DNA from 4 places in the Nostoc sp. PCC 7524 genome. Region 3 is predicted to be linked to each of the others. Evidence: predicted binding sites of a transcription regulator. Region 3 holds the regulator's gene; each other region holds the start of a gene.

Region 1 (3,193 bases), 1.8 Mb from region 3:
TTTTATTAAGCACATTATCAAGGCCTGCCAATTAAAAAGGGGGGAAATAGAATCAAAGTCCCCCTTTTTAAGCTATGCGTTACCCACATCTTTCTTTACAATCTTAAAACCCTTGCTCTATAAGCATCTTAAGGACTGAAACTTTAAGCATACTTGACAAATCATCATTTATTCTTCTCGCTAAAACAGTGTTTTTATTGAGAATGAAAAACGAACGAATCAGGGTTCTAGAGACGTGAGTTCATACTCTCGAAATGTTAAGAAAGATGTTTATAATGGATAGCTTTTTAAGGGGGATTTAGGGGGATCTGAAAGTATTTGATACATCACCAGGGACTTTTCAAACAACCTCTTAAGGATAGAGACCCCTATCATTTAGTGCTTGGGCTACTCTACCTACTCCCAGAGTATAGGCTGCTAACCTTAAGGGAACTTGCCGCACCTGAGATTGTTCAATCACCTGCTGATATGCTTGCACCATCAAGTGTTCCATTTCGCGGTTGACACGGATCTCATCCCAAAATAGGTAAGAAAGACCTTGCACCCACTCTAGGTAACTCACCACCACACCGCCAGCATTTGCCAGAATGTCGGGTAATACAGTCACACCACGCGCTTCTAAAATTCGGTTAGCTTCCAAAGTTACTGGGCCGTTGGCTGCTTCTGCAACAATTTGCGCCCTTACTTCGTGGGCATTTTCTTCTGTGATTTGATTTTCTAAGGCGGCTGGGATTAAAACGTCACAACGCAAAGTTAGTAACTCTGCATTGCTAATAGCCGATGCTTTGGGGAAGCCTACTACACTTTTACGATTATCGGCAGCATAAGCTTTTAATGCGGGAATATCCAGACCATGAGATGAATATACACCACCTGTAGCAGTTGAAACGGCAATAATTTTAGCGCCTGCTTGGTAAAGTAATTCAGCTGCTGCACCTCCCACATTCCCAAACCCTTGGATAACTACTCGTATTCCCTCCAGAGATTTGCCCATGTCCGCTAGTGCTTCCCGGACAATAATCATCACACCCCGTCCAGTAGCCATTTCCCGCCCCAGTGAACCACCGATAGACAACGGTTTACCAGTGACAACTCCGGGTACAGCATGACCTACATTCACTGAGTAGGTATCCATCATCCAAGCCATTTCACGGGCGGAGGTTCCCATATCTGGTGCAGGTATGTCTACTGAGGGACCAATATCTTTAATTAATTCGCTAGTATAGCGGCGAGTTATCCGTTCTAATTCACCTACACTGTAGTTTTCTGGATCGATCGCAATACCTCCCTTAGCACCACCGTAAGGTATACCCAACAGCGCACATTTCCAAGTCATCAGCATAGCTAAAGCTGATACTTCTCGTAGCGTGACAGCCGGATGGTATCGAGTTCCGCCTTTGTAGGGGCCTAAAACATCAGAATGTTGTACTCGATGTCCTGCTAGCACCCGAATGTCGCCATTGTCTAGCTTCACAGGGATGGAAACTGTCACTACCTTACGCGGGTGGCTGAGAATTTCTAGGACACCTTGATCTAGCCTTAATTCTTTCCCTGCTGCTTCTAAATAACTACAAGCTTGGTCAAATGGACAAATATGTGCTGGAGTAGCAGCTTCTAAAGGAGTGATAGGGGTTGAAACCATAAGATTTTCTCCTAATCGCGGTTTTTAGCGAACCGGATACATATATGCCTAGCCTACCTTGTGTTTTTGAGAAAATTCGGAATTTTGTAGTTTTTGTTACAATTTTATTTTGTGTTTAGAAAACCACAGATCCCAGCCAAAAATGATTGTTGGCTTTTATCTATGGTGCGAAATCATCAAGGGATCAATTTGGGGTAAAAATTTGTGAGGTAAAGTTACCGTGTAGACCATAGGGGATATGATGTTTTAGGTGTAGTCGAGCGATGGCACCTCTGTTCAAATCACGAGCATCTAAAATCACCACATCTGAGCGATGATGAGCAGCATCATAAACTAAAGCTAGTACGCAGCCATCATCTTCTGTTTGAGCATTGGGACGTGGTACAAAAATTGGCTCACCCATAAAACCACGGGGTGCAGCACTCCACAGTTGTCTTTCTCCAGACTCTAAATCAATTTTCAGCACTGCTTGCAGTGGTGCATTACCCATCTCTGCATGAGATGCCCCTATATACATATATCTATAGGTGCGTCCCACATGAGCCGGATGTATACTAGGAAACTCGCAGGAACGAGCCTCAATTAAATGACGTTCTACTTTCCCATCCTGAAGATTGACACGAAAACGCCAGAGTTGACCAGGAGAATTCGCATCAAAATCAACTTGGCGAAAATCGCTTTCTGGTTCTACTTCTGGTAATGAATCATAGCAAATGGAGTCAATAAATATTTCATTCCCCACAGTAAAAGCGTTAACGTGGTGAAATACAAAACCTGATTGTGTTTCTAAAATTTTTACTCCCGTATTTTCACCATTTGGAAAGCGAGGAATGATGATAATTTTAGTTGGTTGATTAGGCTGAAATTTAATACATTCCCCTGCCGCACGTATCCCTAAAGCAAAAGGTATAGGATTGAAAACTACAGGGTTTTGAAAGAAGATGCAGTGATGGGGAGTAATGACAAAATCGTGAATAAAACAAAAACCCGGAACGCTATGGGCTTGCTTTCTGATAACTTTACCACCTGGGTCTAACTCAAAAATAGTAATGGTAGTAGATAATCCCGGTTTAATCGAAAAATTGACTAGACAAGGGGAGCCGCCATCTTGAATGCAACTAGGATCAAAGCGGGGATGGGCGCTAAACGCTTCACCCTCTGCCAAAACTCCATCGAAATGTTCTTTCCCTAAAGTTTCGAGGGTGTAAGGATCAAGCAGGTGGGGTTCAGCAGCTTCCCACAATGCCAAAAGTTTATTCCCCCAATAAATAACATTTGTATTGGCAATGTTTTTGATTTGAAAATCAAAGATGTTAGCTAACAAACCACCAGGTTTTTGCGTACCAAAGACACCACGATAGAGAATTTTCCCAGCTTTTTGTTCTGCCAAATAACCTGTAGTTCTGACAAAGCGATTACGAAAATGAGCGCGTCCATTCACAAAAGTAATACGGCTAATCATCCCATCACCATCAAAAGGATGATGGATTGGTTGCCCATTGACATCAAATAATCCCGGCCCATTTCTCAACAATGTGCCTTGCAGTTCAG
Region 2 (3,193 bases), 3.0 Mb from region 3:
TCAACGCTTAATTAAGAGACTTCGGTTTCAAGGGGGAATTTATTTTCAAATCCTCCTTCTATCGAGCAGGTGATGAACTGACGCTGATAAATACTAACCTCTAGCCTCTTTCACTGTTCGTTGTTGTTTCAAATAAGCAAATACTGATTTATCACCAATATCAGGAGGGATGGCTTGTACTGTTTTCCGTAAGGCAAATACTAAAAATAAAATCGCCCAAGTTCCTAATAAAACTTGTTCCCATTGAGTTGGTAAAATCCCCACTAAATGCCCTAATAATAGCAGTGGTACTATCACAGTTAACACTTTAGTTTCTAGACGATTAAAGCAAAAAGCTTCTTTAAAATAAATGCCTGTTAAAGCAGCAAAAGTAAAACCAACTCCGAATAAAGTTAGGGGTTGATTGTACACAGTCACAGCAAAAGGTTGACTGTCAAAATGCCTGATGATAAATGCACAAATGCTCCCAATTAACCAAAAGGCTTGTAATATTCTATGCAATGCTGCCATGTAAATATGTATTGTCAATAAACTGACACCAAGAGCCAGACTGAAGCAAGTATATAAAGGGGTCAGTGCTTGAATGGTAGTAGGATTGTTGGCAAATAATACTAAACCACTGCCAATAGCAAAGCACAAAGCAGCTACCATTAACCCAGAACGATAGATAATTACACCTGTGCGATCGCTCTGATTAATTGTAAACTCTCCAAACTGACCTTGATAAACTTCCGATGCAGATATTGTTGGCGTAGTCATAAGCAATTCAAAGTTAATAGTTCTACTCAAGAAAAATTTTCCCTATCCATAGTCTAATAACTAATGACTTCTAGAGAATCTTGCAAATTAATCTGTAACTGCGAGTGTGCATTACCACTGTTGATGGCAATTTCTACCCAGCCATGACTACCAACTAAAGCGACTGCTTCCCCAAAGGGAACATTGCTGTAAGTTGCACAGCCAGGTACGATTAACCCACCAGCTTGCACACACCATTTTTTACCTTGTACGTAACTCCCTGGAATATTGCTCACCAAGTTACCAAAGTGATCTATATATTGAATACAACCTGTAACACCAGTTGTTGTATGATGACATTGCTTCAGATTTAATTGCGTTAAAGTTGCAGGCTCAATTGCTTGTCCTAGCTGTTGCAGAGAAACACCACTAGCTAGATGAGCGCCCACTGGTGCGAAAATATCCCTACCATGAAAAGTCTTACTAGGTTCGGGGGTTCTCCAATATTGGGGATTCGTTAACTCGACTGCTGCAATGGCTGGAGTTTGAGCTAACACACCGCTAAATATGCCATTATCTGGCCCTACTAAAAACCCACCTGCAAATTCTACCGCGATCGCCTTTCTTTTACTCCCCACACCCGGATCTACTACAGCTATATGTACTGTCCCCTCTGGGAAGTAAAGATAAACATTCAACAAACAAAACCTAGCCGCCGCAATATTTTGAGGCGGAATCTCATGGCTCAAGTCTACCACCTGTAATTTCGGGTTGACTTGGGCGATTACTCCCTTCATCACAGCTACGTAGACATCGCGATCGCTAAAATCGCTTAATAAGGTTAGGAAAGCTTGATTTTCCCACATACTTTAAAAGTAAATGTATATTACATTAATTATTTCTGTAACAAAGGCTACGGAATTTGTGCTATGTTAAGAAGCACAGACATAATGTAAAAGATTAAGAGGTTGACCACTATGAGCCAGAATCGACACAGAGCGATGAGTGCGGCAACAGAAATACACAAACAAAATATTAAAAGGAACATCGAGTATCGCTTGGAAATAGCGAAATCTCGTGGTGATGAAAGACTAATTAGGCAATTAGAAGCAGAAATGAAGTATTGCACCTAAATCAAGTTTTCATTGTTCATAGTGTTGTTGTGTGTACTCCCGCTACGGCGGGTTTTATTTTTGGTGACTCATGCGTAAGTCCTAAATATGCCATTTGCTAGATTTCGCAGGCTTACTGAGTTAAGAAAATAACGAATATATGCACAAGTACACCAATTCATCAAATGGACGTTTGCATTCACAAGACAGTAGAGATTCTTGAGCAAGTTCATCAATCAGAGTCGGCGTTGAGACTGAAAAACCAAGCCTGTCGTTCAAAATTCTTCATTCATCCCCATCCCACGTCAAAAGTTTGTCTATTCTTGCATGGTTTCACCGCCGGCCCGTACCAATTTGAGCCACTCGGCAAGGCTTTTTTTCAAGCTGGATATAATGTTCTGATTCCCTTACAACCAGGTCATGGACGCTTAGGAGACTGGAATCGCCTCAATCCTCCACCATTACCAACGGACATTCGGACTTACCAGCAATTTGTCATCGAGTGGTTAGAGATTGCCAAAACCCTAGGTCAAAAAGTCGTAGTCGGAGGATTATCAACAGGTGGAACATTAGCGGCGTGGTTAGCTTTAGAATATCCCCAACAGATTGAGTGCGCCTTATTGTTCACTCCTTATTTGGGTAGTCGTCAATTCATCACTGATTGGCTCATCAAAATCCTACCAATTTATTTTGAATGGTTCAACAAAGATGCACCCGGCAATTTCGGTTATGACGGTTTTTGTTTAAAAGCATTAAGAATATTTCTAGAATTGGGAGAGAAGCTGTTAAAACAAGTACCAATCCATTGTTCTGCTCCTATATTAATGGTGTGTAGCGAGGCTGATAAGGCTGTTAGTCGCTCAAAACAGCAGGATTTTTTTAAAATGCTACTTAAGCAGCAACCAAAATCTTGGTATTACTGCTTTGACGATATGCTTCACATTCAACACCGAATGATGACTAGGTTAGAAGACAATGATTATGAAGAACTGGTAATTAGCCTTGCCAAAGCTTTTGTTAATAGTGATTTAACTTGGGTACAGTTTCAAGAAATGGCAAAGCAGATAACTCAACCAGAGGTAAATGATGACATCAAGCAAGAATTAAATCTTGATGCTTCAACTTTCCAAATACTTTCTGCAATGATGACTCAACATTTTGGTTGTGATCATCTCAAATGTATAAATCCATGCAAATAATCTACCAAAAATGTAGGGTACGTCAGCCGGAGGAAACCTTAACTACACCAAGAAATTATTCCTACTGACGCACCCTACTAACTTAATTTTGAGACTTCTTATAAATTAAAAACACTGAACCAATAGGCCCTGGATTCTGCACAT
Region 3 (3,193 bases):
CGCAGCAATTCGGTATTGGCTGAATTGGTTCCAGGTTCAGCTAATTCGATGCTAGCATTGCGGTTGGCTTCTTGCAGCAGTTGTACGATCGCCTGACGCGCAGCAGTAGTTTGGTTGACTCGTACTAAAGCAGAAGCTATAACTTGACCACGTACTAAAGCCAGTTTACCTAAACGTAGGTCACGGTATGATTGGTAATATTTTTCTAGTCTGGCGACTTCTTGCTCTAAATAATCCTGTTGTTTTTCTAATTCTTTAAGACGTACTTCCCGCTTGGCAATTACCTGTTCTCGCGCCCTAATTTCCAAGTTGCGATTTTGAATGAGTTTGTCTAGTTCAGAAATTTTACGATCGCGCTGTTCGATGGCGGCTTGGCGGTTAGATAGTTCCCGATCGCGTTGTTCGATGGCGGCTTGACGGTTAGCTAATTCGCGATCGCGCTGTTCGATGGCTTTTTTGGCTTCAGCATACAGCCTTTCACGTTCTGCTCGCAATTGGGCAATGGCTGTCTGTAGCGATTTTATTTGATTGTAAACTTTGCCAAGTTCAGTGATGGCTTGTTGATATTGGTTTTGAGTACGCTGAAGTTTAGCTTGAGTTTGAGCTAAATCTTGCTGCACTTTGATTTTTTCTTTTTTAGCTTCTTCTCGCTGAGTTTCTACTTGTCTTTTCTCAGTGATGGTGGTTTGTAGCTGTTGGTTAGCTTTCTTTAGCTCACTTTCTACCTGGCTTTTTTGTTCTTCAGCCACTTTGAGCTGTTCTCGTTTTTGTCTGAGGTCTTTTTGAATATCCTCTAATTCAAAAACTCCCTTCCGGAGTCCTTCGTCTGCCAGAAACAGGATTGCCAGAGTTGTAGCCGCAGTTAACACCCCAGTGAGGATGGTTATGACTACAGCCGTATTTTTGGGGCGAAGCTTAAAGAGGGAGAGGCGGGCTTTGCCAACTTTTGTGCCGATGCGATCGCCGGCAGTCGCAATTACGCCTCCCAAAATTAAGATTGCTGCTATGAGGATGTACCCGGTGGTCATCTTCAGCTACCGAAATGTTTCCAGATACAGCCTACTACTTTCAGTCGTGGTGTGTGGAGGATGGGAGGTGGGCAATAGCTGAAATTACTCAAGATTTTAGATTAACTTCCAACTTTGGGTGTTATTTGCAATATAACACGCCCCACCTCTTCTGACTCCACTTAATTTTATGTGAACTGTCTGCTGAGAGTCACAGGTTTATGCACAGTAATCTTCTTTTTGTGGATCGAAATCATCTTTTTCTCACGCAGATCCCCTAGTAATCTAGTTACAGTTACACGAGTCGAACCAATTGCTTCTGCGATCGCTTGATGAGATAATTTCAAATCAATTGTGATCCCATCTGCACAAGGAATACCAAAATCACGACAGAGAATTAATAGAAAACTCACCAATCTGGAACCCATATCTCGGTGAGCTAAAGTTTCAATCATCATCTCTGTTTGCAAAATCCGCGAAGATAGACCCCGCAGCATCAACATTGATAATTCTGGATTTTCCTTGAGTGCTTGCTCAACTTGCTCAATTGGTGCCGACAGCAATTCTACAGGGGTAAATGCCACCGCATGGTAAAACCGATCAGACTTGTTTCCTGTCAACAGTGACAGCACTCCAAACACACTATTTTCACGCAGTAGTGCTACTGTAATTTCTTCTCCTGCCTCGTACACCCTGGAAAGCTTGACAGCGCCTTTCAAAAGAAAATAAACTCGCTCGGCAGGATCGCCAGGAAAAAAGATCGTTTTATTGCGTTCAAACGTTTCGACAACTGGCGGAAAAGCTCCAGTTGCCATCTGGCGAAAAACATTTGCTAGGGCCTTATCTTGTGTCACGATCATCTCCCTTCCCCTACCCAATGCCGGAAAAACAAAAAAGTAAAAACTAATTACCTAAGAATACACCTGAAAAATCAATAAAGCACCGTTAACCAGGCTGTACTTTCCTATACTCAAACCTATAACTTCAGAGTTATTTGTTCATAATGATACCTAATTTTTGCTATTTTTAGCTAGCAGTTCTTGATAGATACTTCTGCTTGCTGTAACCATCAGGTTTTTTAGAGAAAAAATTAAGTAATCTTGAAAAAATCTTAAGGAATAATATGTATTTTAAATCGAAAAAACATCATTCCTAATACTATTTTTTGGTAATCATGTATAAAACAAAGTCAAAGGTACCTCAGATTCTAGTATGCTCCTAATGAATCATCACATAAAATCACATCAAAAATTTCTATGCTGAATCTGAATGGAAAAAACGCTCTGGTGACAGGGATTGCCAATAATCGCTCCATCGCTTGGGGGATTGCCCAACAACTGCACGCAGCCGGAGCGAATCTTGGCATTACTTACCTACCAGATGAACGGGGCAGAATGGAGAAGAAAGTGGCCGAACTGGTAGAACCTCTCAACCCCAGCTTATTCGTACCCTGTAATGTCCAAAACGACGAACAGATTCAATCAACATTTGAGACAATCCGCGATAAGTGGGGCAGACTAGATATTCTGATTCACTGTCTTGCTTTTGCTAACAAAGATGATTTAAGCGGAGATTTTAGCCAAACATCTCGTTCTGGTTTCGCTACAGCTTTAGATGTCAGCGCCTATTCACTGGTGCAGTTAAGCGGCGCGGCTAAACCTTTAATGACAGAGGGCGGAAGTATCATTACCCTGTCATATTTGGGTGCTGTGAGGGCAATTCCTAATTACAACGTCATGGGAGTTGCGAAGGCAGGATTAGAAGCTAGTGTGCGTTATTTAGCAGCTGAACTCGGTTCCCAAAATATTCGCGTCAATGCCATTTCTGCTGGCCCTATCCGCACCTTGGCATCTAGTGCCGTTGGCGGCATTTTAGATATGATTCATCACGTCGAACAAGTTGCGCCCTTGCGTCGTACCGTCACCCAAATTGAAGTAGGCAACACTGCGGCTTTCTTGGCTAGTGATTTAGCTAGTGGCATCACTGGACAAGTCCTGTACGTGGATGCAGGATATGAAATCACGGGAATGTAATAAGATTTGGGGAGTAGGGAGTGGGGAGTAGGGAGTGGTGATTTTCTGATCTCTTCCCCCTACTCCCTATTCCCAATTCCCTACTCCCAGTTTGTTATGCAAATCAGCGATTATCCCCAAATTAATTTGTCCTCAGCTCCTCGTGTTGCCTCA
Region 4 (3,193 bases), 3.2 Mb from region 3:
GGCTGGTTTTTCAGGATTAATCAAACCAAATTCATCAGCACTTTTATAACCCTGTCCCAAAATATTAACTTGTGATTCTGATAATCCTTGTTGTTCTAAAGCAGAGTACGCTGCTTCTGCTGTCGTTTTTTCGGGTAATACTGCAACTAGATAATTCATACTAATTCTTAGTTTGTAATTTGTAAGGCGTAATTATTTATATAGTTATATGATGAGCAGATATGTAATTTGATCTGCATCCAGGCAATAATATATATCTGAAAAATAAATTGGGAATTTCTCAAACTTTTAGCTAATTTGTCTTAATATTTCAGACTATTATCTGTCGGTTTGATAATTCCCAAGATTTTAATTACTACTACTGCTAGTAAGCAGAATAACTGTTATGATTTTGATTTTCTTCTAACTAAAGAAGGAAATTACATACAGCTATTCTGGCTTTTTGTGCCAATTACCATCATCACCTTTTTCGTAGTCACGCTTAACAGCACTCCAAGCAACACGAAAGGCGCGTTCTTCTTCACTATATTCTTCTTCAGCACTGTTAAACGCTGCTCGAAAAATCTCTTGGGCGTGTTGGGGTAAATGTGATTTGACCGAATTTGGTAAGTCTTGAATCTGTTTGTAAGGCATTAATTCAACTCCTTTACTGGCTGGTAAAGAGAGTCATGCTGTTTTCCGTATCAAGTTAAGTTAGTGTACATAGTCAAGTAACATTTTAAAAAACAAAACTCACCCAAGATAGAAAAATTTCAAGTCTCTCTTAGACTAACTATGTAAAATTAATACTTAATATCCGCTTGAATTACTATATAGCCAGGAATTTAAACAAAAAAAGCATCTTTTTATTAAATTTTTCATTTTGTATTGCTAAAACCTTTTCATGCCAATTGTTTTAGCCCATTTTTATTATTAATTTATTATAATTAATCTGGGAGAGCCAATTTCAACAACTCAACTCACCCTATCTTCCATTTGATAATTTTTTGATAAAAACCAAAATCCCCACTCTCTATAGGGTGGGGATTTTCGCATAATTGGTGAAACAAATCTTAATAAAAGACTATTAAGTTACTGGTTTACACCTTCGCCAGTTCGGGCGCAGGGCATTTGCTGTTGCGAATATTGGTAATTGCTTCAGCGTAATCCTTAGCGTTAAATACAGCAGAACCAGCAACGATCGCATTTGCACCTGCTTCTAACACCTGCCAAGTATTATTAGCTTTGAGTCCGCCATCTACTTCAATCCAAGGATCTAAACCGCGTTCATCACACATCTGACGCAGCTTACGGATTTTAGGCAACACCCCAGGAATAAAGCTTTGACCACCAAAGCCGGGGTTAACGCTCATAATTAATACTAGGTCACACAGTTCTAGAACATATTCAATTAGTTCTAGAGGAGTACCAGGGTTAAGAACAACTCCCGCTTTTTTACCTAGTTCTTTAATTTGTCCCAGAGTACGGTGCAGGTGTGGAGAAGCATTATGCTCGCAATGTACAGAAATAATATCAGCACCTGCTTTAGCAAAGTCTTCTACATACTTTTCTGGTTCCACAATCATCAAGTGGACATCCAGAGGCTTAGTTGTAACCGGACGAATCGCCTCCACAACCAGAGGGCCTATCGTAATATTAGGTACAAAACGACCGTCCATTACATCAACATGAATCCAATCAGCCCCAGCCGCGTCTACAGCACGAATCTCGTCACCTAGACGGCTAAAGTCTGCTGATAGGATAGATGGAGCAATAACAATGGGTTTCTCAGATCGGTTTTGGGTCATGGCTAGTGGGTTTTTAAGCGTCCTCGTCTGTAAGCATTGTAACAAAATACTGTAACAAAATATTGAGAATTTTGGATATGGGGATTGGGGACTGGGGATTGGGGACTGAGAGAAGATGGGGGAGATGGAGGAGAAAAACTATTAGACTATTAGACTATTGCCTATTGCCTATTGCCTATTGCCTATTGCCTATTAACTATTAACTATGACTAAAAAACTAACTTGGATAATTTGGGGTTTAGGTGCTTCCTGTTTGAGTTTGCCGGTGTTGGCTTCGGCTGTAAAAACTTCTTTGGGAACTTATGGTATTGATGTTCTGAAGTTACATCAACCTCCTTATAATTTGCTCGGTCGGAAGATTGCTATCGGTCAGGTAGAAATCGGTCGTCCGGGGATGTTTGGTTGGGATAAGGCGGTGTCTAAAAATCGTGCTGTGTCTTTGGCGGCGGTTTTTTTACGCAATGGGCCTGCTAAGTCTAATAATGGTGTTGACTCCCATGCTTATAATGTGGCTGGCGTTATGGTCAGTAGGGATAAAGCTTTACCTGGGGTTGCACCACAAGCAAGATTATATTCTTCTGCGGTAGGTTCTACAAAAAATACGGGTCAACCAGAAGAATGTTTGTCAGCTCAACACATAGCTTTACAAAATAGTGGTGATGTTCGTGCCATTAACTTTAGTTTTGGTGAACCTCTCAACCGTGATCCCCGACCTGATGCTGTTTTAGATGGCAATGCTTTGTTAACCCTATGTGTTGATTGGTCTAGTCGGGTTCATAATGTTTTGTACGCGATCGCAGGCAATCAAGGTAAAGGTGGCATTCCTATTCCTACAGATAATTTTAATGGCATTAACGTGGCTTTTTCATCCCGACGGGAGGGGATTTTTAATAAAGTCGATGTTTCCAATCTGGCGGGTCTAAATCAAGGGGTAAGTGGTCGGTTGGCTGGCAAGGAATTCAATTTGGATGGGCGACGCGCTATAGGTATAGTTGCACCAGGTAGTAATATTTCTTTGCTCAATCCCGATGGCAAATTGAATAAAGTTACGGGTACAAGCTTTGCAGCGCCTCATGTCACAGCTACGGTGGCTTTACTCCAAGAATTTGGCGATCGCCAACTCCGCACCAAACAACCACGCTGGACTATTGATAGTCGCCGTCAGCAAGTGATGAAAGCTGTCTTACTCAATTCCGCCGAAAAAATCACAGATAGTGGTGATGGTTTACGCTTGGGAATGACTCGCACCCTAATTGATAAACAAAATCAAGACTGGCTAGCTTCTGATGCTTACCAAGACCCAAAAATTCCTTTGAATGCTCAAATGGGAACAGGTCATTTAAATGCTTTTCGTGCTTATCAACAGTTTAGTGCTGGTCAATGGCAGCCAGATGCGCCTGTGCCGG

The links. Region 3 encodes NtcA, which controls nitrogen genes in cyanobacteria. Its sites were predicted from a motif close to TNTGTANNNNNNNNTACANA; they were not measured.
Region 1: a site for NtcA is predicted at 1,726-1,745, ahead of NOS7524_RS16975 (Glu/Leu/Phe/Val family dehydrogenase). Genes of this name have one in related genera too.
Region 2: a site for NtcA is predicted at 1,639-1,658, ahead of NOS7524_RS12505 (SAM hydrolase/SAM-dependent halogenase family protein). Genes of this name have one in related genera too.
Region 4: a site for NtcA is predicted at 1,814-1,833, ahead of rpe (ribulose-phosphate 3-epimerase). Genes of this name have one in related genera too.

Annotation. Positions count from the first base shown of each region.
Region 1 covers NC_019684.1:4,271,894-4,275,086, forward strand. The annotation lists gene NOS7524_RS16970 (glycosyltransferase) at 1-35, shown strand, start outside; gene NOS7524_RS16975 (Glu/Leu/Phe/Val family dehydrogenase) at 353-1,642, opposite strand; gene NOS7524_RS16980 (carotenoid oxygenase family protein) at 1,827-3,193, opposite strand, start outside.
Region 2 covers NC_019684.1:3,132,667-3,135,859, reverse strand. The annotation lists gene NOS7524_RS30950 (calcium-binding protein) at 1-11, shown strand, start outside; gene NOS7524_RS12510 (DUF2301 domain-containing membrane protein) at 94-759, opposite strand; gene NOS7524_RS12505 (SAM hydrolase/SAM-dependent halogenase family protein) at 813-1,604, opposite strand; gene pirA (arginine synthesis PII-interacting regulator PirA) at 1,716-1,871, shown strand; gene NOS7524_RS12500 (alpha/beta hydrolase) at 2,036-3,049, shown strand; gene NOS7524_RS12495 (phosphodiester glycosidase family protein) at 3,132-3,193, opposite strand, start outside.
Region 3 covers NC_019684.1:6,087,666-6,090,858, forward strand. The annotation lists gene NOS7524_RS24980 (DUF3084 domain-containing protein) at 1-1,028, opposite strand, end outside; gene ntcA (global nitrogen regulator NtcA) at 1,196-1,867, opposite strand; gene fabI (enoyl-ACP reductase FabI) at 2,264-3,040, shown strand; gene hisB (imidazoleglycerol-phosphate dehydratase HisB) at 3,137-3,193, shown strand, end outside.
Region 4 covers NC_019684.1:2,862,556-2,865,748, forward strand. The annotation lists gene NOS7524_RS11390 (hypothetical protein) at 1-159, opposite strand, end outside; gene NOS7524_RS11395 (ChaB family protein) at 430-633, opposite strand; gene rpe (ribulose-phosphate 3-epimerase) at 1,080-1,787, opposite strand; gene NOS7524_RS11405 (S8 family serine peptidase) at 1,993-3,193, shown strand, end outside.